DNA from 3 places in the Streptomyces bottropensis ATCC 25435 genome. Region 1 is predicted to be linked to each of the others. Evidence: predicted binding sites of a transcription regulator. Region 1 holds the regulator's gene; each other region holds the start of a gene.
The links. The regulator HrcA, encoded in region 1, represses chaperone genes, less so after heat shock. The targets are predictions, from matches to a motif close to TTNGCACTCNGNNNNNCNGAGTGCNAA.

Region 1 (9,262 bases):
GGCCTTGCGCAGCGGCGAGGTGAGGTGGTGGACCTCCGGGTAGGCGACGGGCGCGTACGGGCCGTGCTCGCGCAGGAAGCGGTTGAGCAGGCCGCGGGCCGGGCGGCCGGAGAAGGCACGCGTCAGCTCGGTGCGGACGAAGAGGGGGTCGGTCAGGGCCAGCTTGTGCACGGTGTGCGCGCCGGACTCGGGGGTGGCGAGGAAGGCCGTGCCGAGCTGGGCCGCGCTCACGCCCGCCGTGAGGAGGGCGGCGATCTGACCACCGCGCATGATGCCGCCGGCCGCGACGATCGGCAGGGCCACGGCCTCGCGGACCTGTGCGACCAGGGCGAGCAGACCGATGCCGGCGCAGTCCCGCTCGGGGTCGTCCCGGTGCGTGCCCTGGTGGCCGCCGGCCTCGACGCCCTGCACGATCACGGCGTGGGCCCCGGACCGCTCCACGGCCTGGGCCTCCTCCGCCGAGGTCGCGGTGACGAGGGTGAGCGTGCCCTTGCGGGCGAGGGACTCCACGACCTGCGGGGTCGGACAGCCGAAGTGGAACGACACCACCGGGACGGGGTTGTCGAGCAGCACGGCCAGCTTGGCCTCGTAGCCGTCGTCGCGTCCGCTGTCCGGGTCGCCCAGCTCGGCGTCGTACCAGGTGGCCTCACCGGCCAGCTGCTCCGCGTAGACGTCGACGGCGGCCGGCTCGGCGTACTCCGGCTGTGGCATGAACAGGTTCACGCCGAAGGGGCGCGAGGTCAGGGCCCGGAGCGCCTTGACCTCCTGGTACATCCCGTCGGCCGTCTTGTACCCGGCGGCGAGGAACCCCAGCCCGCCCGCCTCGGACACGGCGGCGGCCAGCCGCGGCACGGACACGCCGCCCGCCATGGGGGCCTGCACGATCGGCAGCGGGACGAGATCGGTCAGCGCGGAGGACATGACGGCATGGTGCCACTGTCCTGTGGACATCGCCGAATCGGGGGCGGTCGTGTGTTCGGGTGCGGGCGGGTGGGGGCTGGTCGCGCGGTTCGCCGCGGGCCTGGTCCTCAGGGGGGCGGGGAACCTCGCGAGAAGCCCCACGCACCCGCACCCGACAACGCATCCGCATACGCACCCGCACCCGCACCCGCACGGCTAACGCCCGTTGAACGCGTCCTTCAGCCGGGAGAACAGCCCCTGCTGCCCGGGCTGGAACTGCCCCGTGGGCCGCTCCTCACCACGAAGCACCGCGAGCTGCCGCAGCAGCGCCTCCTGCTCGGGATCCAGCTTCGTCGGCGTCTGCACCTCGACGTGGACGATGAGATCGCCCCGGCCGCCGCCCCGCAGATGCGTGACACCCCGGCCGTGCAACGGGATCGACTGCCCGGACTGGGTCCCGGGCCGGATGTCGACCTCCTCCAGACCGTCCAGCGTCTCCAGCGGCACCTTCGTGCCGAGCGACGCCGCCGTCATCGGGATCGTCACCGTGCAGTGCAGATCGTCTCCGCGCCGCTGGAACGTCGAGTGCGGCAGCTCGTGGATCTCGACGTAGAGATCACCGGCGGGACCGCCGCCGGGCCCGACCTCGCCCTCACCGGCGAGCTGGATCCGCGTGCCGTTGTCCACACCGGCCGGGATCTTGACCGTGAGCGTCCGCCGCGACCGCACCCGTCCGTCGCCCGCGCACTCGGGGCACGGGTTGGGGACGATCGTGCCGAACCCCTGGCACTGCGGGCAGGGCCGGGAGGTCATGACCTGGCCGAGGAAGGACCGCGTGACCTGCGAGACCTCACCACGGCCCCGGCACATGTCACAGGTCTGGGCGGTCGTGCCCGGGGCCGCGCCCTCGCCGCTGCACGTCGTGCAGACGATGGCGGTGTCGACCTGGATGTCCTTCGTCGTGCCGAAGGCCGCCTCGTCGAGGTCGATCTCCAGCCGGATCATCGCGTCCTGTCCCCGGCGCGTGCGCGAGCGGGGACCCCGCTGCGACGCCGTACCGAAGAAGGCGTCCATGATGTCCGAGAAGTTCCCGAAGCCGCCGGCGCCGAAGCCGCCCGCGCCGCCGCCCGCCTGGGACAGGGGGTCGCCGCCGAGGTCGTAGACCTGCTTCTTCTGCGGGTCCGACAACACCTCGTAGGCGGCGTTGATCTCCTTGAACCGCTCCTGTGTCTTCGGATCGGGATTGACGTCCGGGTGCAGCTCGCGCGCGAGCCTCCGGAACGCCTTCTTGATCTCGTCCTGGGACGCATCGCGGCGCACGCCGAGCACGGCGTAAAAGTCCGTGGCCACTTAAGACTCCGCCAGGATCTGTCCGACGTACCGTGCCACCGCTCGTACCGCTCCCATCGTTCCCGGATAGTCCATGCGCGTAGGTCCGACCACGCCCAGTTTCGCTACTGCCTCGCCGCCCGAACCGTAGCCGACGGAGACGACGGACGTGGAGTTGAGTCCCTCATACGCGTTCTCATGACCGATGCGTACGGTCATGCCCGAATCCCCGGCCTCGCCAAGCAACTTGAGGAGGACGACCTGCTCCTCCAAGGCTTCCAGAACGGGCCGGATGGTGAGGGGGAAGTCATGTCCGAAGCGGGTGAGATTGGCGGTTCCGCCGATCATCAGCCGCTCCTCGCTCTCCTCGACGAGTGCCTCCAGCAGGGTGGAGAGCACCGTCGTGACCGTGCCCCGGTCCTCGACGTCGAACGCCTCGGGCAGGTCCTCGACCAGCCTCGGCACGTCGGTGAACCGGCGGCCCGCGACCTTGCTGTTGAGCCGGGCCCGCAGATCCGCGAGTGACGTTTCTCCGAACGGCGCCGGGCAGTCGACCAGCCGCTGTTCCACCCGTCCCGTGTCCGTGATCAGCACGAGCATCAGCCGGGCGGGGGCCAGCGACAGCAGCTCCACGTGCCGCACCGTCGACCGTGTGAGCGACGGATACTGCACGACGGCGACCTGCCGCGTGAGCTGCGCGAGCAGCCGTACGGTCCGCGCCACCACGTCGTCGAGGTCGACGGCGCCGTCCAGGAAGTTCTGGATGGCGCGCCGCTCGGGCGGGGTCATCGGTTTGACGCCGGCCAGCTTGTCGACGAAGAGCCGGTACCCCTTGTCGGTGGGGATGCGGCCCGCGCTGGTGTGGGGCTGGGCGATGAAGCCCTCGTCCTCCAGCGCCGCCATGTCGTTGCGGACGGTCGCCGGGGAGACGCCCAGGTTGTGCCGCTCCGTGAGCGCCTTGGAACCGACCGGCTCCTCGGTGCCCACGTAGTCCTGGACGATGGCGCGCAGCACCTGCAGCCTGCGTTCACTGAGCACCGCGCACACCTCCAGCTCGCTCTCCTGTGGCTTCCCCTTGGCACTCACCCCGGGCGAGTGCCAACACTCCCCGCCCAGTGTACGGCGGTGGGGTACGCCCCCGGCAAGGCCGGTCCAGCCATGTCGTGCCGACGTGTACCGACCTGTCCGACGATGTCGGGCGCCCGCCGGACCTCGTCCTACCGCCGGGTACGCGACGACCGGCCCCCTCCGGCGGCCGAAAAGCGGCGGGGAGCCGCGGTGCGCCTCGGGGAGCTACGGCTAGCGTCGGCGCATGACGGTGACTTGGGAAGAGTGCGGGTGGCAGGAATTGACACCCCGGGTCGGACGGTGCCGCCTGCCCGGCTGGGACTGCACGGCCGGGCTGGTGGTCGGCAACGGTGCGGCCCTGCTGATCGACGCGGGTTCGAGCCTGCGGGAGGGCGCGCGGTTGCGCACCGAGGCGGGTCGGCTGCTCGGTGGCGCCCGTGTGACACATCTCGCGCTCACCCATCCGCATTTCGACCATGTCTTCGGAGCGGCCGCGTTCGCCGGGGTGGAGGTCTTCGGCGCGGTGGGGGTCGACGGCGTCCTGGACCGCGACCGCGAGACCCTCCGCACGGACGCCGTGCACCACGGCCTCCCCCCGGCGGACGCCACGGAGGCGGCCGACCTCCTCGTGACGCCCCGCCATCACGTGTCCGGCGAATGGACCCTCGACCTGGGCGGTGACCTGCGGGTCCTGCTGGCGAACGTGGGGCCGGGGCACACGGGCCACGACCTCGCGGTCCTGGTGCCGGGCACCGCGGACGGCTCACGCGAGGTCGTGTTCTGCGGGGACCTGGTGGAGGAGTCCGGCGAACCCCAGGCGGGCCCCGACGCGATCCCCGCCCGCTGGCCGGCCGCCCTGGACCGGCTGCTGGACCTCGGCGGCGAGGACGCGCTGTACGTGCCCGGCCACGGGGCGGTGGTGGACGCGGCGTTCGTCCGGGCCCAGCGGGACGCGCTGGCCCGCCGTTTCGGCGTGTCGGGCTGAGGGCGCGGGCATCCGGGTGCGGCTTCTCCTATCGTCACTCGAATGCGCCAGTACTCGCCCGATCTGACCCCTCCCTGGAAGAAGCCCGCCCCGGCTCCCGAGGTCCCGGCCGACCCCGGTCTGGTCGTCGAGGAGCCCGGCACCGGCTTCTGCGGCGCGGTCGTCCGCTGCGAGGCGGGCACGGTGACCCTGGAGGACCGCTTCGGCAAGCACCGCGTGTTCCCGCTGGAGCCCCGGGGCTTCCTGCTGGAGGGCCGGGTGGTGACGCTGGTGCGTCCCTCGTCGACGGCCCCGGCCCGTCCCTCCCGCACCGCCTCGGGTTCGGTGGCCGTCCCGGGCGCCCGCGCGCGCGTGGCCCGCGCCGGGCGCATCTACGTGGAGGGCCGCCACGACGCCGAGCTGGTCGAGAAGGTCTGGGGCGACGACCTGCGCATCGAGGGCGTGGTCGTGGAGTACCTGGAAGGCGTGGACGACCTGCCCGCGATCGTCGCGGACTTCGCGCCGGGCCCGGACGCCCGTCTCGGGGTCCTGGTCGACCATCTGGTCCCCGGCAGCAAGGAGTCCCGGATCGCGGCGTCGGTCACCAGCGAGCACGCGCTCGTCGTCGGCCACCCGTACATCGACGTCTGGGAGGCGGTGAAGCCGTCGTCGGTGGGCATCGCGGCGTGGCCGCGCGTACCGCGCGGGCAGGACTGGAAGACGGGGGTGTGCCGGGCGCTGGGGTGGCCCGCGGAGAACACGGGGGCGGTGTGGCAGGCCATTCTGGCTCGGGTCGACTCCTACAGGGATCTGGAGCCGGAGTTGCTGGGGCGGGTGGAGGAGTTGATCGACTTCGTCACGGCAGCCGGTGAAGCCTCACCCCGGTGACCGTCCCGAACTCGCTCGTGTCCAGCTTCAGGTCGAGCGATTCGAGCACCACCGGATCACCGAACTTGGTGATCCACTGTCCACGGTAGTCCGCTTGGTCCCCCTCTCCTACCGGGTCGGTCAAGAGAACGCAGTGCGCCACAATGGGGTCGACGATCAGATAAGCGGGAATCTTGCCTGCCGCGTAGATGGATCGCTTGACGCCGTAGTCCCGGTCGACACTCGTTTTCGAGACCACCTCGACCACCAAAGTGGCCAACTGAGAGGGAACCAGATTTCCCGAGGCCGGAGCCACGCCGCGTTCCAGCACGAGCAGGTCCGGAATGGGCTCGCTGGCTTCGCCGGTGATGTCGACATCCGTCGTCTGGAGCCGTTCCCAGCGCTTACGCGGGATCTGGTCCTGCACGTCCGTCACGATCCGGTTATGCACCAGATCGGGAGCAGCCATCATAACGATTTCCCCCCGGAGGAGCTCGACCTTGACGCCCTCGGGAGGCTCAAGCTCCTCGAAGTACTTGGTCATTCCACGCTCGTCCACAGCGGTCATCTCCGTGGCCCTCCACATCCGCCGCGTACTTTTAGCGGCAGCCTACGAACCAGGTTAGGTACCGAACCGGCGTTCCGCACCGATTCGCTCGCCCGAGTGATCAGTCCACCAGGTCCCGCACCACCGCGTCCGCCAGCAGCCGCCCCCGCAGGGTGAGCACCGCGCGCCCCTCCCCGTACGGCCCGGCCTCCAGCAGCCCGTCAGCCAGTGCCCGCCCGGCCGCCGCCAGGCCTTCCTCCCGCAGCAGCGACAACGGGCACCCCTCCCGCAGCCGCAGCTCCAGCAGGATGCGCTCGACACGGCGGTCCTCGTCCGCCAACAGCTCACGCCCGGCGCCCGGCGACTTCCCCGCCGCCAGCGCGCCCGCGTACGCGCCGGGGTGCTTGACGTTCCACCAGCGCACGCCGCCGACGTGGCTGTGGGCGCCCGGCCCCGCGCCCCACCAGTCGGCGCCGCGCCAGTACAGCTCGTTGTGCAGGCAGCGTCCGGCCTCGGAGGTGGCCCAGTTGGAGACCTCGTACCAGTCGAACCCGGCGGCGATGAGCATCTCCTCGGCGATGAGGTAACGGTCGGCGTGGACGTCGTCGTCGGTCATCGGCACCTCGCCCCGGCGGATGCGGCGCGCGAGCTGCGTGCCCTCCTCCACGATCAGCGCGTACGCCGAGACGTGATCCGGTCCGGCCCCGAGCGCGGCGTCCAGGGAGGCCCGCCAGTCGTCGTCGGACTCCCCCGGTGTGCCGTAGATCAGATCGAGGTTGACGTGGTCGAAGCCGGCGGCGCGCGCCTCCGCGACGCATGCCTCGGGGCGCCCCGGCGTGTGCGTACGGTCGAGGATCTTCAGGACGTGCTGCCGGGCGCTCTGCATCCCGAAGGAGAGGCGGTTGAAGCCGCCCGCGCGCAGGGTCTCCAGATAGGCGGGGTCGACCGACTCCGGGTTCGCCTCCGTCGTCACCTCCGCGCCGTCCGCGAGACCGAACTCGTCCCGGATCGCCCCCAGCATCCGTACGAGGTCGTCGGCGGCCAGCAGCGTGGGCGTGCCGCCGCCGACGAACACGGTGCGGACGGGGCGCGGGTCGTCGCCGAGCACCTTGCGGGCGAGACGGATCTCGTCGAGGACCGTGTCCGCGTAGTTGTCGCGGGAGGCGAGGACGCCACCGGTGCCGCGCAGCTCGGTGGCGGTGTAGGTGTTGAAGTCGCAGTAGCCGCAGCGGGTCGCGCAGTACGGGACGTGCAGATAGAACCCGAGGGGCCGCTCGGCCGCGCCGGCCAGGGCGCGCGCGGGCAGCGCGCCATCGTCGGGGACGGGCTCACCGTCGGGGAGTGCGGAAGGCATGTCCCCCATTGTCCAGCACCCCCGCCGGTCCTCATTCCGCCCTCAGCACCAGCAGCGCGAGGTCGTCGTCGGGTGGCCCCTCCCCGAACTCGTGGACGAGTCGTCGGATGCGTTCGGCGATCAGCTGGGCGTCGAGCCCGGCGCAGCCGGAGAGCGCGCAGGCCAGGCCGTCCCCGTCGTCGAACATGCGGGGGCCGCTGCGCCGCTCGGTGACCCCGTCGGTCACGCACAGCAGTGTGTCGCCGCGGCGCAGCTCGAACGTCTCGGAGACGTACTCGGTGTCCTCGATCACCCCGAGCAGCGTCTGCGGCTCGGCCACGGCCCGTACGTCGCCGTCGGGGCCCAGGAGCAACGGCAGCGGGTGCCCGGCGGAGGCGAGGGTGCAACGGACGCCGCCGTCGACGGGGACGAGTTCGCCGTAGAGGAGGGAGAGGAAGCGGGTCTGCGGGCCGTCGGGGTCGACGAGGCCGGGGTCTCCGGCCGTGACCAGGGCGCGGGCGGCGGCGTCGGCCGCCTCGGTGGCGTCGTCGAGGAGGAGCTGGTTGAGGCGGTCGAGCACGTCCGCGACGCCGTAGCCCTCGCGGGCGAGCAGCCGCAGCCAGGGCCGGGCGAGGCCGATGACGACGGCCGCCTCGGGGCCCTTGCCCTGGACGTCGCCGATCGCGAAGCACCAGCGGCCCCGGCCCGCCGGGAAGAGGTCGTAGAAGTCGCCGCTGGGTCCGCCCTTGTCGCACGGCTCGTAGACGAGTGCGCTCGACACGCCGGGGATCTCGGCGACCGCGCCCGGCAGCAGTCCGCGCTGCAGGACACGGCTGATGGTGGCCTGACGGGCGTACTGGCGGGCCGCGCCGATGGACAGCGCGATCCGCCGGCTGAGGTCCTCGACCAGCCCGGTCACCTCGTCGGGAAACCGCAGCAGCCCGGCCCGCCCGATCACGAGCGTGCCGAGCGGCCGCCCACCGGCGATGAGCCGATACGCGAGCGCGGCCCCGCCTTCGCCCTCCGGGCCCGAGCCGCCTCGGCCGCGCGCCGCTCGGCCTCCGTGCTCCGCCGGCGGTCCGGGTGCGCGTCGGGGCGCCCCGGCTTCGCCGTCCATCGCCGGCTCGACTGAGCGGTAGGACCCTCCGGAGGCCCACTCCACCGCCGAACCGGCCCCCGCCTGGGCCGGCCCGGCCACTCCGGCTTCGGTCGCTCCGGCCGCTCCGGCTTCGTCGGCCACCCCGGCCACTCCGGCTTCGGTCGCTCCGGCTCCGTCGGGCGCTCCGATCACTCCGGGTCCGTCGGCCACCCCGGCCACTTCGGCCTCGGTCGCTTCGGTCGCTCCGGCTTCGTCGGGCGCTCCGATCACTCCGGGTCCGTCGGCCACCCCGGCCACCCCAGATCCGTCGGCCACCCCGGCTTCGTGGATCCCTCCGTTCACTCCGGATCCGTCGGCCACCCCGGCCAGATCCGGGACCGGCCCGCCTGAGCCCTGCGGTCCAGGCCGGGCCGGGCCCCGGGACGCCGGGCCTTCGGCCACCGCGGCCGGCCTGGCCTCGCGGTGGGGCGCCCCGCGTTCCACCGGCCCGACCGCACCGGGGAGCACCCCGACGCCGGCCTCCGGCATCGGCACGGCTTCGCCCCGGGGAGCCTCGCCCACACCGACCACCACCTGCCCGGCGACGCCCGCCACCGGCCCCGCTTCGGACCTGGGCGCCCGGCCCTCCGCCTCCCTCTCCGTCGAGGGCCTGTCCTCGCCCTCCCGCGCAGACACGCCTTCAGCCTCGTGTGTCCCGCTGGCCGTGCCGGCCGCCGAGCGCGGTCCGCCCCCGGCTCCGGTCCCGGTCTCCTCAGCCGGTCCAGGCGTCGCGCCAGGAGCCGGACCACGGGCAACCCCGGCCGCCCCATCCCCCGTAGTCGACCCCGTACCCCGTCCGGACCCGGCCCCGCGCTCCGTATCCGGCTCCGTCGCCTCGGTCCCCGCCCCCTCACCCAGCTCCGGCCACGGCACAGGCACCGCCCTCGATCGCACCGCGTCGGGCAGCCTCGGGGGGTTCTTCTCCAGGGCCCGGCGCAGTTCCTCGATGCGGTTCTCGCTGCCGTGCCAGACGCGGGCGAGGCGGGGCGCGGGGCCGAACGAGGCGTCGCCCGCGCGCCAGCCCAGCCCCTCCTCCTCCAGCCACACCGCGCACCAGTCGGCCAGCCTCGGCACGAGCAGCTGCCCGGCGAGTGCGGCGACCAGGTCCTCGTCCAG
Region 2 (9,262 bases), 6.3 Mb from region 1:
CAATTCGGACGTACGTTCATGTGTGTGACTGGTGAAGGAAACGAGCGCGGAACCGAGGACGGCGGGGACGAGAACGGCGGGGACGCGGTCAGACGGCGGCGCCGGCTGAGGTTCGCCGGTCTCGCCCTCGCCGGCGTCCTCGTCCTCGGTGCGAGCGGGGCCGGCTGGGCGTTCTGGCGGCTCAACGACAACATCACCGGCGTCGACATCAACAGCGCGCTCGGCGACGACCGTCCCGCGAGGATCGGACCGACGGCGTCACCCGAGGCGTCGGCCACCGCTGCCGAGCCCCTGCCGAGCGGCGCGCTGAACATCCTCGTCCTCGGCTCCGACTCCCGCAGCGGCAAGGAGAACGCCGCGCTCGGCGGCGGCGACGAGGGCGCGGGCGCCCGCTCGGACACGGCGATGGTCGTCCACATCGACGAGGGCCGCACCGGGGCGACCGTCGTCAGCATCCCCCGCGACACCCTGGTCACCCGCCCGTCCTGCCCGCTGGAGTCGGGCGGTTCGATGGCGGTGGCGTCCCACGTGATGTTCAACAGCGCGTACGCGGTCGGCGGCCCGGTCTGCGCGGTCAAGACCGTCGAGTCGATGACGGACGTCCGCATGGACCACTACATGGAGATCGACTTCGCCGGCTTCGCGAAGCTCGTCGACGCCCTCGGCGGGGTCACCGTCACGACGGACGAGGACATCGACGACGAGGACAGCCACCTGGAGCTGGCCGCCGGCACCCACCATCTCGACGGCGAGCAGGCCCTCGCCCTCGCCCGCACCCGCCACGGCATCGGCGACGGCAGCGACCTCGGCCGTATCGGCCTCCAGCAGATGCTGGTGAAGGCCCTGCTGGACCAGATCTCCTCGACCGACCTCCTGACGAACCCCGCCCGGCTCTACCGGGCCGCCGACGCGGTCACCGCGAGCCTGACGACGGACACCGGCCTCGACTCGCTCACGGAGCTGGTGCGCCTCGGCCAGAGCCTCAAGGGACTGTCCTCCGCCGCCACCACGACCGTGATGATGCCGGTCGCGCCGGCCCCCTACGACGGCAACCGGGTGGTGGCGCGGGAGCCGGACGCGGGCAAGCTGTGGGAGTCGCTGAAGTAGCGGCCTGAGCGCGGCCCGAGCGCGGCGAACAAACTTCTCCGGGAAATTCCGGCGGTCGTGTCGATCCGGGGTGCGACCGTTCGACGCATGGGTGAGAGTCGGGGAGAAGCCCCGGCCGCCGACGCACCTGGAGTCACCATGCCGCGCTATCTGTCGATGGTCCGGATCGACGAGACGACCGCCCCCGCCGAGGGCCCGAGCCCCGAGCTGATGCAGCGCATGGGGGACCTGATCGAGGAGATGACCAAGGCCGGGGTGCTGCTGGACACCGCGGGTCTGTCCCCGACCGCGCAGGGCACGCGGGTGCACTGGGAGAGCGGGAAGCTCTCCGTCACCGACGGGCCGTTCACCGAGTCCAAGGAGGTCGTGGGCGGGTACGCGATCGTCCAGGCCAAGGACATGGCCGAGGCGATCGAGTGGACCAAGCGGTTCCTGAAGGTGCACGAGGAGCACTGGACGGTCACCTGCGAGGTGCGGGAGATCATGGAGGCCTGAGCCCGCTTGGCCGGGGCGCCGTCCGGGTGTCTGATGGTGGGCTGTGACCTCACAGCCCACCGCCGCGTCCGGTCCCGCGTCCGGTCCCGCGTCCGGTCCCGCGTCCGGTCCCGCCCCCGACCCCCGCGTCGCCATCGAGACCGTCTTCCGCATGGAGTCGCCCCGGCTCATCGCCGGGGTCACGCGCATCGTGCGGGACGTCGGGATCGCGGAGGAACTGGCACAGGACGCGTTGGTCGCGGCCCTGGAGCAGTGGCCGCGCGACGGTGTGCCCGACAATCCCGGCGCGTGGCTGACGGCCACCGCCAAGCACCGGGCGATCGACCTCGTGCGCCGCCGGGAGCGGTACGCGCGCAAGCTCGCCGAGGTGGGCCGGGACCAGGAGGCGGCGGGACCGTACCTCGACCGGCCGTCCGACCCGGACGACATCGACGACGACCTGCTCCGCCTCGTCTTCACGACCTGCCACCCCGTGCTCTCCGCCGAGGCCCGCATCGCCCTCACCCTCCGCCTCCTCGGCGGCCTGACCACGCCCGAGATCGCCCGAGCCTTCCTGGTCCCCGAGCCGACGATCGCCCAGCGCGTCGTCCGCGCCAAGCGCACCCTGGCCACGCGCAACATCGCCTTCGAAGTGCCGTACGGCCCCGACCGCGAGGCCCGCCTCGACTCCGTGCTGGAGGTCATCTACCTGATCTTCAACGAGGGGTACGCGGCCACCGCCGGCGACGACCTGCTGCGCCCGGCCCTGTGCGAGGACGCCCTCCGACTGGCCCGCGTGCTGGCCCAGTTGATGCCCAAGGAACCCGAGGTGCACGGCCTCGCCGCGCTGCTGGAGCTCCAGGCGTCACGGGCCGCCGCCCGCACGGGACCCTCCGGGGCGCCGGTCCTGCTCGCCGACCAGGACCGCCGCCGCTGGAACCGCCCGCTCATCGCCCGGGGCTTCACCGCCCTGGGCCGCGCCACCGCCGCCGCGCCGGGCGCGCCGGGTCCGTACGCCCTCCAGGCCGCCATCGCCGCCTGCCACGCCCAGGCGTACACCTACGCGGAGACGGACTGGCCGAAGATCGCCATCCTGTACGCCCTGCTGGCCGCCCGCGCCCCGTCCCCCGTGGTGGAGCTGAACCGCGCGGTGGCCGTCTCCATGGCCGAGGGCCCCGGCCCCGCCCTGGAGATCGTGGACGGTCTCGCCGCCGAACCCGTGCTGCGCGACTACCACCTGCTGCCCAGCGTGCGCGGGGATCTGCTGCGGCGGCTCGGCCGCACGGAGGAGGCGCGCGCCGAGTTCGCACGGGCGGCCGGGCTGGCGCGCAACGAGCGGGAGCGGGCGTTGCTGCTGGCGCGGGCGGAGGAGGGCGCGTGAGGGGAGTCGCCCGAGATGGGTCGCCCGAGGAGGGTCGCCCGGGGTGCGCGGGGGTCAGGCGGGGTGGCCGATCAGCATCGTCGGCGCTCCCGCGACCCGGGTCAGGAAGACCGTCGCCGAGTTGCGTCCCCGCGGCTTGACCATCTTGCGCAGTTCCTCCGGCTCGACGGCCGACCCCCGCTTCTTCACCGTCAGGACGCCGACCTCGCGCTCCCGCAGCAGGGCCTTCAGCTTCTTCACGCCGAAGGGGAGCCGGTCGGTGATCTCGTAGGCGGTGGCATACGGGGTGACGTGGTGCTCGTCGGCGGTGACGTAGGCGATCGTGGGGTCGATCAGCCCGCCCCCGAGGTCCCGCGCGACCTCGGCGACCAGGTGGGCGCGGATGACGGCGCCGTCCGGCTCGTACAGGTACCGGCCGACCGGACGGACCGGGGGGTCGGGCAGCATCGTGTCGGGGGAGGCGCGGATACCGGCCTCCGAGGGCAGCAGCATCGCGCGCCGCGCCCCCGGTGTGCCGTCCGCACGGAACCAGAGCACGGCCTCCTTCACATCACCGCCGTCCGAGATCCACTCGGCCTCGGCGGCCGGGGGGATCGCCTCGTGCGGGATGCCGGGCGCGATCTTCAGCGCGCCCAGCGGGGCCCTGAGCGCGGCCGCCACGGCCCAGGACAGGGGCGGGGAGTAGGCCTCCGGGTCGAAGATCCGGCCGCGCCTGGACGAACGCCGGGCAGGGTCGACGAACACGGCGTCGTACCCGGCGGTGTCCACCTCCGTCACATCCGCCTCGCGCACCTCGATCAGCTCGGCGAGGCCGAGGGCGTCGGCATTGGCGCGGGCGACCGCCGCCGTCAGCGGATCGCGGTCGACGGCCAGGACCCGGATCCCGGCGCGTGCCAGGGCGATCGCGTCCCCGCCGATGCCGCAGCACAGATCGGCGACCGAGCGCACGCCGAGCGCCCGGAAGCACTCGGCCCGGTAGGTCGCCACGGTGGTCCTGGTGGACTGCTCGACGCCGTTCGGCGTGAAGAACATCCGCCCCGCGTCCGCCGCGCCGAACTTCACGGCCGCCCGCTGCCGCAGCCGTGCCTGGGCAAGGGCCGCCGACACGAGCGCCGCCGGGTGGTCACGGCGCAGCCGGGTCGCCACGGCCAGCTCCCGCGCCGGTTCGGTGTCGCGCACCTCGTCGAGGAGGGCACGGCCCTCGGGGGTGAGGAGGGGGGCGAGGAAGGCGGCGGGGTCCAGGTCGTTCACCGGGCCATTGTCGGTCAGGGGGAGGGGGCGTGGGCCAGTCGGTGGATGGTGGGGACCGGTTGGCGGTGTCGGGGCCGTGGGAAGGGGCCGTCCTGCGAGGATGCGGCGCCATGCGACTCGTACGACAAAATGATGTAAAGAGTGCGAAGCGGGCGAGTTTCTGGAAGGGGGCGGCGAGGGGGAGCGGCGGGGTCCGGGGCGGCATCGCCGTGCTCGCCGCCGCGGTCATCGTGTCGGGGTGCGCCGGGGGTGGCTCGCAGGAGGGTCCGGAGGGGGACCCGGCCGGGTGGTGGGACACCGCGGGGCCCGCCCATGGCCAGGAGCGCGGGCAGCGGCCCTTCGAGGCGCCGGGCGCCCGTGCCCTCGACGCGTACGCCGGGAAGCTGCGCCGGGCGCACGCCGCGCGGGTCGCCGCCGCGAAACGCTGGGGACTGGCCGAGGTCCCCCTGCTCGCGCCGGCGCCCCCGGTCCGCAAGCCGGTGCTCAGGACGCGCGAGGGGTTCGAGGTCGACGGCCACGAGGAGGACGGTCTCCCCCCGGTCCTCACGACCGTCCCCACCCGCGACAAGGTTCTCTTCCTCACGATCGACGACGGCGCCGAGAAGGACCCCGAGTTCCTGCGGATGACGAGCGAACTGCGCATCCCGTACACCGCCTTCCTCAGCGACTACCTGATCAAGGAGGACTACGGCTACTTCGCGCGGATGCGGGACCGGGGCGTCGCCCTCGACAACCACACCCTCCACCACCGCCACCTGCCCGCCCTCTCCTACGCCGCCCAGAAGCGCGAGATCTGCGGCATACAGGACGTGATCGAGAAGCGGTACGGCAAGCGGCCCACGCTGTTCCGGCCGCCGTACGGCAGCTACGACCGGGACACCCTCCGCGCCGCCGGGTCCTGCGGCATCGAGGCCGTCCCCCTCTGGAACGAGGAGGTCTTCGTCGACCGCTGGGACTACCGCGAAGCGGACCGCGAGCTCCGCCCCGGCGACATCGTCCTCACCCACTTCCGGGGCAGGTCCGACTGGAACGGCACCATGCCCGACATGATGCGCCGCTTCCTGAACCTGGTCACCGCCGAGGGCTACGCGGTTGCGAGGCTGGAGGACTACCTGTGAGGGGCGCCGGACGGCATCGGAGGGGAGGGCGCCGGGCGTGGAGCGGGGGCGCGGCGGGAGGGGAGGCCGCGCGTGATGCCTCGGAGAACCGTGTGGGGCGGGGGAATCGCGGGGCGCGGGTGGCGCGACCGGCGTGGAGCGGGGGCGCGGCGGGAGGGGGCGCCGGCGGTGAGACCTCGGGGGTCCTCGCGGGGCAGGGAGGGCGCCGGACGCGTGCGGCGCGGGAGGCACGCCGGGAGGGGCGAGCGCGCGGGGCCCTACCGGCGTGCGCGGCGGCACCCCGTGCGCCGGTCGCCCGCGCCCTGGCCGCCCTCTCCGTGCTCCTGGCCCTCGCCGCCCTGCTCCTCGCCGGATGCGCGGCCCGTCCCGTCGACCCCGCGGCCCGTGACGAGGGGCCCGGAGCCGAAGCGACGGCGAACGGCCGCCTGCCGACGCGGGGGACGAGCCCGCCCTCCGCCCCGGCGGCCGTCCGGACACCGGCCTCGGCCACCGCGTCCCCGGACGGCCGTGCCCCGGTCCCGGCCCCTCCCCGCCCCCGCGCGGACGGCGCGTCGCCCCGCATCCCGGCCGCCTCCCACGCTCCCGGGCAGACGCCCCCGTACCGCCGCTGGGGCCTCACCGCCCCCCTCGCTCCGCCGCCCGCGCGTCCCGACCGGCCTTCCCGGCTCCGCGCGGCGGGCCCGGGGCTGCCGCCCGTCGTCGACCGGGTGCCGACCCGGGACAAGGTGGTCTTCCTGACCTACGACGACGGGGCCGAGAAGGACCCGGCGTTCGTCGACATGGTCCGCGAGCTGCGGCTGCCGGTGAGCATGTTCCTGACGGACAGTGTCGTGGGGCCGGGATACGGCCACTTCGCGCGGCTGCGGGCCGTCGGGGCGACCGTGCAGAACCACACCCTCGACCACACCGCCCTGCGCGGCCTGCCGTACGCCGGACAGCGCGCCGAGATCTGCGGCCAGCAGCACAAGCTCAGGCAGCGCTTCGGCGCCCGGCCGACCCTCTTCCGGCCGCCCTACGGCGTCCACGACGCCACCACGCTCCGCGCCGCCGCCGACTGCGGCATCGCGGCCGTCGTCCTGTGGCGGGCGTCCATGCAGATCAACGACCTCCGCTACGCCGTCGGCGACCGCCTGCGCCCGGGCGACATCGTCCTGGCCCAGTTCCGGGGCCCGGACCAGCTCCGGGGCGCCACCCTCACGGAGATGACGGCACGGCTGCTGCGCCGGATCCAGGCCCAGGGCCTGACGGTCGGACGTCTGGAGGACTACCTCTGAGGCACCCTCGCCGACCCGCCGCGACCCACTCGATTAGCAGTCCGCTTGACCGAGTGCTAATCGCGGTCATAGTCTCAGGTCTGGCACTCCCCCCTGGAGAGTGCCAACTAGCGACGGGCAGGTCCGGCACCCGCGACGACGGATCCACCTGGTCGCCACCTCAGACAGTTAACCCCGTAATCTCCGAAGGGGGAGGTCGGATCGTGACGACCACCAGCTCCAAGGTTGCCATCAAGCCGCTCGAGGACCGCATTGTGGTCCAGCCGCTCGACGCCGAGCAGACCACGGCCTCTGGCCTGGTCATCCCGGACACGGCCAAGGAGAAGCCCCAGGAGGGCGTCGTCCTGGCCGTGGGCCCGGGCCGCTTCGAGAACGGCGAGCGCCTGCCGCTCGACGTCAAGACCGGCGACATCGTGCTGTACAGCAAGTACGGCGGCACCGAGGTGAAGTACAACGGCGAGGAGTACCTCGTCCTCTCGGCTCGCGACGTGCTCGCGATCATCGAGAAGTAATTCACCCATCGTTTTTCTGAGCTGCGCCCCTGGCCCCCCGACCATAATCAGCCGGGCGCCCGGGGCGCAGTTCGTTTCACCCACGTTTTCCGAGAGGGCTGAACCGCTCCCATGGCGAAGATCCTGAAGTTCGACGAGGACGCCCGTCGCGCCCTCGAGCGCGGCGTCAACAAGCTTGCCGACACGGTCAAGGTGACGATCGGCCCCAAGGGCCGCAACGTCGTCATCGACAAGAAGTTCGGCGCCCCCACCATCACCAACGACGGTGTGACCATCGCCCGCGAGGTCGAGGTCGAGGACCCGTACGAGAACCTCGGCGTCCAGCTGGTGAAGGAGGTGGCGACCAAGACCAACGACGTAGCGGGCGACGGTACGACCACCGCCACCGTGCTGGCCCAGGCGCTCGTCCGCGAGGGCCTGCGCAACGTCGCCGCGGGTGCCTCCCCGGCCTCCCTGAAGAAGGGCATCGACGCCGCGGTCAAGGCCGTGTCCGAGGAACTCCTCGCGACCGCCCGACCGATCGACGAGAAGTCCGACATCGCCGCCGTCGCCGGTCTGTCCGCCCAGGACAGCCAGGTCGGCGAGCTCATCGCCGAGGCGATGGACAAGGTCGGCAAGGACGGTGTCATCACCGTCGAGGAGTCCAACACCTTCGGTCTGGAGCTGGACTTCACCGAGGGCATGGCCTTCGACAAGGGCTACCTCTCCCCGTACTTCGTCACCGACCAGGAGCGTATGGAGGCCGTCCTCGACGACCCGTACATCCTCATCCACCAGGGCAAGATCGGCGCCATCGCCGACCTGCTGCCCCTGCTGGAGAAGGTCATCCAGTCCAACGCCTCGCGCCCGCTGCTGATCATCGCCGAGGACGTCGAGGGCGAGGCCCTGTCGACCCTGGTCGTGAACAAGATCCGCGGCACCTTCAACGCGGTCGCCGTCAAGGCCCCCGGCTTCGGCGACCGTCGCAAGGCGATGCTGCAGGACATGGCCACGCTGACCGGCGCCGAGGTCATCTCCGAGGAGGTCGGCCTCAAGCTCGACCAGGTCGGCCTGGACGTGCTCGGCTCCGCCCGCCGCGTCACCGTCACCAAGGACGACACCACGATCGTCGACGGTGCCGGTGACTCCGGCGCCGTGCAGGGCCGCATCGCCCAGATCAAGGCCGAGATCGAGAACACCGACTCCGACTGGGACCGCGAGAAGCTCCAGGAGCGCCTCGCGAAGCTGGCCGGCGGCGTGTGCGTGATCAAGGTCGGCGCCGCCACCGAGGTGGAGCTGAAGGAGAAGAAGCACCGTCTGGAGGACGCCATCTCCGCGACCCGCGCCGCGGTCGAGGAGGGCATCGTCTCCGGTGGTGGCTCCGCGCTCGTCCACGCCGTGAAGGTGCTGGAGGGCAACCTCGGCAAGACCGGCGACGAGGCCACCGGTGTCGCCGTCGTCCGCAAGGCCGCCGTCGAGCCGCTGCGCTGGATCGCGGAGAACGCCGGCCTGGAGGGCTACGTCATCACCTCCAAGGTCGCCGAGCTGGACAAGGGCCAGGGCTTCAACGCCGCCACCGGCGAGTACGGCGACCTGGTCAAGCAGGGCGTCATCGACCCGGTCAAGGTCACCCGCTCCGCCCTGGAGAACGCCGCCTCCATCGCCTCCCTCCTCCTGACGACCGAGACCCTGGTCGTCGAGAAGAAGGAAGAGGAGCCGGCCGACGCGGGCCACGGCGGCCACGGCCACTCCCACTGACGTCAGCCACGTCGGCGGGCCACCGCCACAGATGAGGCCCGGCACCCCCGCGCGAGGGGGTGCCGGGCCTCACCGCGTCGCAGCCCGTTCCGCTCCGTCCGCTCAGGTCGCCGCGCCTACTTCTCCAGGTCGTCGAGCGCGCCCAACTGCCCCATCAGCCCGAGCCGGTCGTACTCCCACCACCCCTCGCTGATCTTCCCGTCGGAAGCGCACCGGTGCACGATCGTCCCCGTCATCCGCACCGCCCTGCCGCTGGCCGGGATCCCGAGGAAGTCCCCCTTGTGGGTCGCGTTCCAGGTCCACCGTGTGCACACCCGGTCGCCCTGGGCGATCTGGTCCTCCACGGTGAACGCGAAGTCGAACCCGCGCCGCCACTCCTCGACGGTCCGCCGGAACGCGTCCATCCCG
Region 3 (9,262 bases), 1.1 Mb from region 1:
CAGCCCGCGAGGTTCAGCTCGGAACCGTCGAACTCCGCCTGCCAGTAACGGCGCGTGGACGCGTGGAAGGCGTCGACGCCGGCCGCGACGAGCGGGTTCAGCAGCGCCTCCAGCTCCTCGGGCGTCTGGGCGAGGCGGGCGTCGTACCCGTCCTGCTTCCACTGCGAGTAGCGGAAGATGACGGGGAAGTCGGCGGACACGGAGTCCCGCACGGCCGCCACGACCGCCGCCGCGAACTTCGTCCGGGCGACGAGGTCACCGCCGTAGGCGTCCGTACGACGGTTGGTGCGCTCCCAGAGGAACTGGTCGATCAGGTAGCCGTGGGCGCCGTGCAGCTCGACGCCGTCCATGCCGATGCGCTCGGCCTCGGCTGCGGACCTGGCGAAGGCCTCGATGACCTCGTCGATGTCGGCCTGCGTCATGGCCCGGCCGCCCTCGGCCTCGGTGCCGTCGACCCGCAGACCGGACGGGCCGAGGACCGGCGCCTCGGGGAAGAGCTGTCCCTGCTGCCGGACGGCCCCGATGTGCCACAGCTGCGGGACGATCGTGCCGCCCCCGGCATGCACCGCCTCCGCGACCTTCGCCCACCCCGCGAGCTGCTCCTCACCGGCGAACCTCGGCACGTTGTCCACGTCCCCGGCCGTCTCGTGCCCGACGTAGGTCCCCTCGGTCACGATCAGCCCGACCCCCGCGGTCGCCCGCCGCCCGTAGTACGCGGCCACGTCCGCCCCCGGCACACCACCGGGCGAGAACGTCCGCGTCATGGGCGCCATGACGATCCGGTTCGGGACGGTCAGGCCGTTGATCGTGACGGGCCGGGACAGGACCTCGGCGGCACGGGAGGTGGAGGCGGTGGTCACGTGGGGACTCCTCGGGACGTTCGGACGACATGGGTGGCGCGGGTGGCGCGGGTGATTCGAAGGTGGCATGGACACTGCACTACATGCGCATGCATATAGTCACTCCGCACAACCGCCCCGCCCGCCACCGCATTCCGTCGCCGCACCCCCGTCCGATGTGACCCCGGACACGCCCGAGGGCGGCACCCCCCGTTTCCAGGGAGTGCCGCCCTCGGTACCGCAGGACGGTGATCGACCGGGGTCGATCAGAAGTCCATGTCACCGCCCGGCATGCCGCCACCGGCGCCGGCGCCGGCACCGGCCTTCTCCGGCTTGTCGGCGATGACGGCCTCGGTGGTGAGGAACAGCGCGGCGATGGAGGCCGCGTTCTGCAGCGCGGAGCGCGTGACCTTCGCCGGGTCGATGATGCCCTCGGCGATCATGTCGACGTACTCACCGGTCGCGGCGTTCAGGCCGTGGCCGACGGGCAGGTTGCGCACCTTCTCGACGATGACACCGCCCTCAAGGCCGCCGTTGACGGCGATCTGCTTGAGCGGGGCCTCCAGGGCGAGCTTCACGGCGTTGGCGCCGGTCAGCTCGTCACCCTCCAGGTCCAGCTTCTCGAAGACCGAGGTGGCCTGGAGCAGGGCCACGCCACCACCGGCGACGATGCCCTCCTCGACGGCCGCCTTCGCGTTGCGAACGGCGTCCTCGATGCGGTGCTTGCGCTCCTTGAGCTCGACCTCGGTCGCGGCACCGGCCTTGATGACGGCCACGCCGCCCGCGAGCTTCGCCAGGCGCTCCTGGAGCTTCTCGCGGTCGTAGTCCGAGTCGCTGTTCTCGATCTCGGCGCGGATCTGGTTGACCCGGCCCTGGACCTGCTCCGAGGAGCCGGACCCGTCGACGATGGTGGTCTCGTCCTTGGTGATGACGACCTTGCGGGCACGGCCCAGGAGGTCGATGGAGGTGTTCTCGAGCTTGAGACCGACCTCCTCGGAGATGACCTCGCCACCGGTGAGGATGGCGATGTCGTTCAGCATCGCCTTGCGGCGGTCACCGAAGCCCGGGGCCTTGACGGCGACGGACTTGAAGGTGCCGCGGATCTTGTTGACGACCAGGGTCGACAGGGCCTCGCCCTCGACGTCCTCGGCGATGATCAGCAGCGGCTTGCCCGACTGCATGACCTTCTCCAGGAGCGGGAGCAGGTCCTTGACGTTCGCGATCTTGGAGTTCGCGATCAGGATGTACGGGTCGTCGAGGACGGCCTCCATACGCTCCATGTCGGTGGCGAAGTACGCCGAGATGTAGCCCTTGTCGAAGCGCATACCCTCGGTGAGCTCCAGCTCCAGACCGAAGGTCTGGGACTCCTCGACGGTGATGACGCCTTCCTTGCCGACCTTGTCCATCGCCTCGGCGATGAGCTCGCCGATCTGGGTGTCGGCGGCGGAGATGGAGGCCGTGGAAGCGATCTGCTCCTTGGTCTCGACATCCTTCGCCTGCTCCAGCAGGGCGCCGGAGACGGCCTCGACGGCCTTCTCGATGCCGCGCTTGAGGGCCATCGGGTTGGCGCCGGCGGCCACGTTGCGCAGACCCTCGCGCACCAGGGCCTGGGCCAGGACGGTCGCGGTCGTCGTGCCGTCACCGGCTACGTCGTCCGTCTTCTTCGCGACTTCCTTGACCAGCTCGGCGCCGATCTTCTCGTACGGGTCCTCGAGCTCGATCTCCTTGGCGATGGAAACACCATCGTTGGTGATCGTGGGGGCGCCCCACTTCTTCTCGAGGACGACGTTGCGGCCCTTGGGGCCGAGCGTCACCTTGACGGCGTCCGCGAGCTGGTTCATGCCGCGCTCGAGGCCGCGCCGTGCCTCCTCGTCGAACGCGATGATCTTGGCCATGTGAAGTGGTCCTCCCGGACAGGGGGTGGATTGCTCCGGACCGCGCTGGCGCCCGCGACGGACGGCCTGCCTGCCTCGTGGTTCCTTGCCCCACCCGGCTTGCGGGCCTCGCCGACCCGGTCCTCGTTGTCACTCTCACCTTCAGAGTGCTAACGCCAATGATTAGCACTCGGCATGCCCGAGTGCAAGGTGCGCCCTCGAAGCGGGCCCGTCGAGGGGTGGTGGTCGGGTCACGGGCGGGCGCGGGCGTCTCTCGGTGATCCGCAGGTGAGCGCGCCCTCGCGCCCCCGTGCACGACCCCCCGACGCGCGCCCCTCGGCGCGGCCCCGCCCGGACTCGTCGGCGCCCGCGCACACAAGAGGGCTCGCACCCCGAAAACGGGGTGCGAGCCCTCCTACGAAGAACGAAGAACGTCGCTGCGTTGAACCCGGCGCGTTACTTCAGCCGGCCGCGAGTCGGACCATGTCCGCCTGCGGCCCCTTCTGACCCTGCGAGATCTCGAACTCGACCCGCTGGCCCTCTTCCAGGGTGCGGTAGCCGTCCATCTGAATCGCGCTGTAGTGGACGAATACATCCGCACCACCGTCGACCGCGATGAAGCCGTACCCCTTCTCCGCGTTGAACCACTTGACGGTGCCCTGAGCCATGCCTAACTCCCCTATTACTGGCCCTTGCACAGATCCACACTTCGCGGATCCGGGTCAGACCTCACCCCCCAACGGTTGGGGGTGTGCGCCGGAACGCGTCGACCGCGGCCGAATGTATCTGTCCAACTGCCCTCTGCAACAGGTCAATCGGACGAGAATTCTGGACACGACCGGTCGGGAATGTACGAACAATTCGCCTGAATTCAGGGCAAGTCGGGCCCCACAAAAGGAGCGAAATACACAAAAGGCCTGCACACTTTGGCTACTTCATATAGGGCGTGCGGCGGAATCACATATGCATCCGGCAAGGAATCACTACGGTGATCGGACCGGGTTCCCCAACTCTACAGTGCTCAACCATAGAGAATTGCCCCCTCCGCTTCTCTCGCGGAGGGGGCAATTCGATGAACTCTCGGTAATCAAAGTTACCGACGGTTACTACCGGCGGGTACGGACCGGCGGTCAGCCACCGGCGACCGCGGGAATGATCGACACGCCCGCACCGTCCGGCGTCGCCGTCTCCAGCCCCTGCTCGAACCGGACATCGTCGTCATTCACGTACACATTCACGAACCGCCGCAGCTTGCCCTGATCATCGAGAACCCGGGCGGCGATCCCGTTGTGGTTCTTCTCCAGGTCGGCGATCACCTCGGCGAGGTTGGCCCCCTCGGCCTGGACCTCGGCCTGCCCACCGGTATAGGTGCGAAGGATGGTGGGGATGCGGACGTTGACGCTCATGACTTGTGACCTCCGGTCGGTGCAGAAGAGTTGGGGGCGCGGGGCTGTACCGGTTATGCGGCTGCCGCCGCGTGGGCCCGACCAGCCCCCACGGACCCGCGGACGAACGACTACCGGCCCTTACGCGAGACCGGCGTCTCGGAACGCATCGAGGCTGGGCCGGATGGTCGCGGTCAGGCCGGTCCCGGCCACCGCGTCCAGCGTCTTGAGACCGTCACCGGTGTTGAGCACGACCGTGGTCAGCGTCGGGTCGAGGACGCCGTCCTCGATCAGCTTCTTCGTGACGCCGACGGTCACCCCGCCGGCGGTCTCCGCGAAGATCCCCTCGGTCCGCGCCAGCAGCTTGATCGCCTCGACGATCTGCTCGTCCGTCACGTCCTCCACGGCCCCGCCGGTCCGCCGCGCGATGTCGAGCACGTAGGGACCGTCCGCCGGGTTGCCGATCGCGAGCGACTTGGCGATGGTGTTCGGCTTCTGCGGCCGCACTACGTCGTGGCCCGCCTTGTAGGCCACCGACACCGGCGAGCACCCCTCGGCCTGCGCACCGTAGATCTTGTACGGCTTGTCCTCGACGAGGCCGAGCTTGATCAGCTCCTGGAGGCCCTTGTCGATCTTCGTGAGCTGCGATCCGGAGGCGATCGGCACGACCAGCTGGTCCGGCAGCTTCCAGCCGAGCTGCTCGCAGATCTCGTACGCCAGGGTCTTGGAGCCCTCCGCGTAGTACGGCCGCAGGTTGACGTTCACGAAGCCCCAGCCCTCGCCGGCCGGGTCGCCGATCAGCTCGGAGCAGAAGCGGTTCACGTCGTCGTAGTTGCCCTCGATGCCGACCAGCTCGCCGCCGTAGACCGCGGCCATGACGACCTTGCCCTGCTCCAGGTCGTGCGGGATGAACACGCAGGACCGGAAACCGGCGCGGGCGGCGGCGGCGCCGACGGCACCGGCCAGGTTGCCCGTGGAGGAGCAGGAGAGGGTGGTGAAGCCGAAGGCACGGGCGGCTTCCAGCGCCTGGGCGACGACACGGTCCTTGAAGGAGTGCGTCGGGTTGCCGGAGTCGTCCTTGATGAACAGCTTGCCGGCGTCGACGCCGAGCGCGGCGGCCAGGTTGTCTGCCTTGACGAGCTGGGTCCAGCCGGGGTTGATGTTCGGCTTGGTCGCCACGTCGGCCGGGACGGGCAGCAGGGGCGCGTACCGCCAGATGTTCGCGGGGCCGGACTCGATCGTCTTCCGCAGCTCCTCCGTGTCGTACGCGGAGTAGTCGTACGCGATCTCCAGAGGCCCGAAACACTCCTCACAGGCGAAGACCGGTCCGAGCGGTACCCGGTGACCGCATTCCCGACAGCTCAGGGCGGCGGCGGGCCCGAGGTCTACTGTGGAGGTGGAATCGATGGTGCTTGCAACAGTCTGCGCAGCCATGGAGGCGAGGCCCTTTCTCCTCATCTTCCTCACGACGCACTTCGCCGTGAGACGGATTTGGCACCTTCCCGAGCCGGGAGCCTCACCACGACAACGTGGTCAGACCGGCTGGAGGGTTGCCGGGGCTTCATCGGGCCGTATCCCTCTGCCCCTCTGGATGAGCGGTATTTGGTTGTATACGCCGACGGGCACCGACATGCGATGGTCACCAGCGTTGTCCAAGACTGTAACCGAAGGCCAGGACAGTTGAGAGAGCCGTCCGAACCGCGAGATGAACGCAGAGGAGCCGCGCACTGTGCTGAAGGAAGTCGAGCGCTGGCTGAGTACCCGCTCCTGGTCCATGGCCGACCGCCCGCTCCACAGGATCATGGCCGCCAAACGCGCCTGCGGCCAGTCGGTCAGCGTGGTCCTGCCCGCGCTGAACGAGGAGGAGACCGTCGGCGACATCGTCGCGATCATCCGCCACGACCTCATGCGGCAGGTCCCGCTCGTCGACGAGATCGTGGTCGTCGACTCCGGCTCCACCGACCGGACGTCGCAGGTCGCGGCGGCGGCCGGCGCGCGGGTCGTCCACCGCGACGACATACTGCCCCGCGTCCCGACCGTGCCCGGCAAGGGCGAGGTCCTGTGGCGCTCCCTGCTCGTCACGAGCGGTGACATCGTCTGCTTCATCGACGCGGACCTCAGGGAGTTCTCGTCCGACTTCGTCTCCGGGATCGTCGGCCCGCTGCTGACGGACCCCGGTGTCGACCTCGTCAAGGCGATGTACGACCGCCCCCTGGGCTCCGCCGCCGGCCAGGGCGGCCGTGTGACGGAACTCATGGCCCGTCCCCTGCTCAACATGCACTGGCCCCAGCTGGCCGGCTTCGTCCAGCCCCTCGGCGGCGAGTACGCGGCCCGCCGCTCCCTCCTGGAACGGCTCCCGTTCCCCGTCGGCTACGGCGTGGAGCTGGGCATGCTGGTCGACGCGCTGCACCTGGTCGGCCTCGACGCCCTGTCCCAGGTCGACGTGGGCGTCCGCAAACACCGCCACCAGGACGGGCAGGCGCTGGGCCGCATGTCCGCGGCGATCTACCGCACGGCCCAGCTCCGACTGGCCCGCGGCCACCTGATACGTCCCGTCCTGACGCAGTTCGAGCGCGGACGGGAGGGGTTCGAGCCGCGGACGTACTCGGTGGACCTGGAGGAACGGCAGCCGATGGTGGAGATCGCGGAGTACGCGGAGCGGAAGGCGGCGTAATTTTTTTCGGGGCCGGGGGTGTCGGGTGCCGGGGGCCGGTCGCGCAGTTCCCCGCGCCCCTGAAAAGCAGGGGCTGGGCTGTTAGGGGCGCGGGGAACTGCGCGAGAAGCCCCACCGGACCCGCACCCGCCGACGCACCCGCACCCCCCACCCCCCGAGGCACTCCTGTATACGGCCGAACCGCACGTTTGACCGCCGAACCCCCGGGCTAGGTTGAGCCTTATGGCATCAACGCACGGCCCGGCCCACGTACTCGTCGCGTCCAACCGGGGACCCGTCACCTACACGCTGGACGAGAGGACCGACACGCTCGGCGCGAAGCGCGGCGGCGGCGGTCTCGTCTCGGGCCTCTCCGCGATCGACCCGTCCTCCGGCGCCGTCTGGGTGTGCTCCGCCCTGGGCGACGGCGACCGCGAGGCCGTACGACGCGGCATCGCCGAACCGGGCGTGCGCATGCTCGACATCCCCGCCGACGTGCACCACGACGCGTACAACGGCGTCGCCAACTCCACGCTGTGGTTCGTGCACCACATGCTCTACCAGACCCCGCTGGAACCGGCCTTCGACGCGGAGTTCCGGCGGCAGTGGGCGGCGTACGAGACGTACAACCGCGCCTTCGCCGAGGCGCTCGCCGACGAGGCGGCGGAGGGCGCGGCCGTCCTGGTGCAGGACTACCACCTGGTCCTGGTCCCCCGCATGCTGCGCGAACTCCGCCCCGACCTGCGCATCGGCCACTTCTCGCACACCCCGTGGGCGCCCGTCGACTACTTCCGGATGCTCCCCGACGACATCGCCGCGCAGGTGCTCGACGGCATCCTCGGCGCCGACCGCGCCGCGTTCCTCACCCGGCGGTGGGCGGACGCGTTCACCGCGTGCTGTCACGCCGTCCTCGGCCCCGACGCCGCGTCCGGCACGAGGATCGGCGTGCACGGCCTGGGCGCCGACGCCGACTTCCTGCGGACCCGTGCCCACCAGGCGGACGTCGACGAACGCATCGTCACGCTGCGGGAGCAGATCGGCACGGCCCCCGACGGCACCCCGCGCCGCACGATCGTCCGCGTCGACCGCACCGAGCTGTCGAAGAACATCGTGCGCGGCCTGCACGCCTACCGGCAGCTCCTCGACGACCGGCCGACCTGGCGCGAGCGCGTCGTGCACGTCGCCTTCGCGTACCCGTCGCGGCAGGACCTCGCGGTGTACCGGGACTACATGGCCGAGGTCCAGCGGGTCGCGGACGACATCAACGAGCGGTACGGGACACCGGACTGGACCCCGGTCCTCCTCCACCTCAAGGACGACTTCGCACGCTCCCTCGCCGCGTACCGTCTCGCGGACGTGGCCCTGGTGAACCCCATCCGCGACGGCATGAACCTCGTCGCCAAGGAGGTGCCGGTGATCTCCGAGGAGGGGTGCGTGCTGGTGCTGTCGCGGGAGGCCGGGGCGTACGAGGAGCTGGGGGACGACGCCGTGGTGGTGAACCCGTACGACGTGGTGGGTACGGCGGCCGCGCTGGACGAGGCGTTGAACCTGCCGGCGGCCGAGCGGGCGGAGCGGGGCAAGCGGCTGGTCGCGGCGGCCACCGCGCTGCCGCCCACGCAGTGGTTCCTGGACCAGCTGAGGGCGCTGGAGGAGGCCCCCCGGTAGCGCCGGGAGGCGTGGCGGGGCATCGACGGGAGGCCGGGCCCTCTCCTCGTCGCCTCGCTATACGTGCTCGGCGATGCCCGCCAGGAGGCGGACGACCCCCTCCGGGCCGTTCACCACCAGGTCGGCCCGCTCCGACAGTTCGGTGACCTCCGCGCTGCCGCTGCAGACCAGGAGGCCGGGCGTGCCCTCGGTGCGGAGTTTCTCGACGGCGGCGAAGGCGGGGAGGTCGCCCAGGTCGTCGCCGGCGTAGAGGACGGATCCGGCGCCGGTCCGCGTGAGGTGGTCGCGGAGGGCCACGCCCTTGTCCATGCCCGGGGGCCGCAGTTCGAGGACCATGCGGCCGGGTTCGACGATGAGGCCGTGGCGGGCGGCGAGGTCGGTGAGCGGGGCGCGCAGCGCGTCGAAGGCGGCCTGGGGGTCGACGGCGCGGCGGGTGTGGACGGCGACCGCCCGCCCCTTCTCCTCGATCCAGGTCCCCTGCCACGCGCCGACGCCGTCCAGGAAGCCGGGCAGCTCCGCGCGGACCGCCGCGACACCGGGGTGCGGGGCGGGGGCGCTGACCGTGCCGGTGACGGCGTCCCAGCGTTCGGCGCCGTAGTGGCCGAGGACGACGAGGCGTTCCAGCCCGGGGACACCGGCGAAGCCGCCGTGGCGGACGGCGACGGCCGCCGGGCGGCCGGTCACCACGGCCACGGAGGCGACCTTGGGGGCGAGGGCGGCGAGGGCGGCGACCGCGTCGGGGTGGGCGCGGGCCTGCTCGGGGTCGGGGACGATCGGGGCGAGCGTGCCGTCGAAGTCGAGGGCGATCACCGTGCCGCCCGGGCGGTCGAGGATCGCGTCCAGCGC

Region 2: a site for HrcA is predicted at 6,639-6,665, ahead of groES (co-chaperone GroES). Genes of this name have one in related genera too.
Region 3: a site for HrcA is predicted at 2,897-2,923, ahead of groL (chaperonin GroEL). Genes of this name have one in related genera too.

What each region holds. Positions count from the first base shown of each region.
Region 1 covers NZ_KB911581.1:7,353,761-7,363,022, forward strand. The annotation lists gene STRBO_RS0132615 (nitronate monooxygenase) at 1-921, opposite strand, end outside; gene dnaJ (molecular chaperone DnaJ) at 1,117-2,250, opposite strand; gene hrcA (heat-inducible transcriptional repressor HrcA) at 2,251-3,267, opposite strand; gene STRBO_RS0132630 (MBL fold metallo-hydrolase) at 3,542-4,282, shown strand; gene STRBO_RS0132635 (DUF3097 domain-containing protein) at 4,325-5,149, shown strand; gene STRBO_RS0132640 (Uma2 family endonuclease) at 5,118-5,696, opposite strand; gene hemW (radical SAM family heme chaperone HemW) at 5,797-7,029, opposite strand; gene STRBO_RS45165 (ATP-binding SpoIIE family protein phosphatase) at 7,061-9,262, opposite strand, start outside.
Region 2 covers NZ_KB911581.1:1,081,969-1,091,230, forward strand. The annotation lists gene STRBO_RS0104985 (LCP family protein) at 19-1,107, shown strand; gene STRBO_RS0104990 (YciI family protein) at 1,246-1,602, shown strand; gene STRBO_RS0104995 (RNA polymerase sigma factor) at 1,646-2,962, shown strand; gene STRBO_RS0105000 (class I SAM-dependent methyltransferase) at 3,017-4,213, opposite strand; gene STRBO_RS0105005 (polysaccharide deacetylase family protein) at 4,324-5,331, shown strand; gene STRBO_RS0105010 (polysaccharide deacetylase family protein) at 5,649-6,605, shown strand; gene groES (co-chaperone GroES) at 6,809-7,117, shown strand; gene groL (chaperonin GroEL) at 7,229-8,854, shown strand; gene STRBO_RS0105025 (ester cyclase) at 8,971-9,262, opposite strand, start outside.
Region 3 covers NZ_KB911581.1:8,477,365-8,486,626, forward strand. The annotation lists gene STRBO_RS0137515 (NADH:flavin oxidoreductase) at 1-860, opposite strand, end outside; gene groL (chaperonin GroEL) at 1,106-2,734, opposite strand; gene STRBO_RS0137525 (cold-shock protein) at 3,175-3,381, opposite strand; gene STRBO_RS0137530 (MoaD/ThiS family protein) at 3,844-4,119, opposite strand; gene thrC (threonine synthase) at 4,240-5,532, opposite strand; SAM riboswitch class I at 5,550-5,696, opposite strand; gene STRBO_RS0137540 (glucosyl-3-phosphoglycerate synthase) at 5,828-6,772, shown strand; gene STRBO_RS0137545 (alpha,alpha-trehalose-phosphate synthase (UDP-forming)) at 6,995-8,416, shown strand; gene otsB (trehalose-phosphatase) at 8,474-9,262, opposite strand, start outside.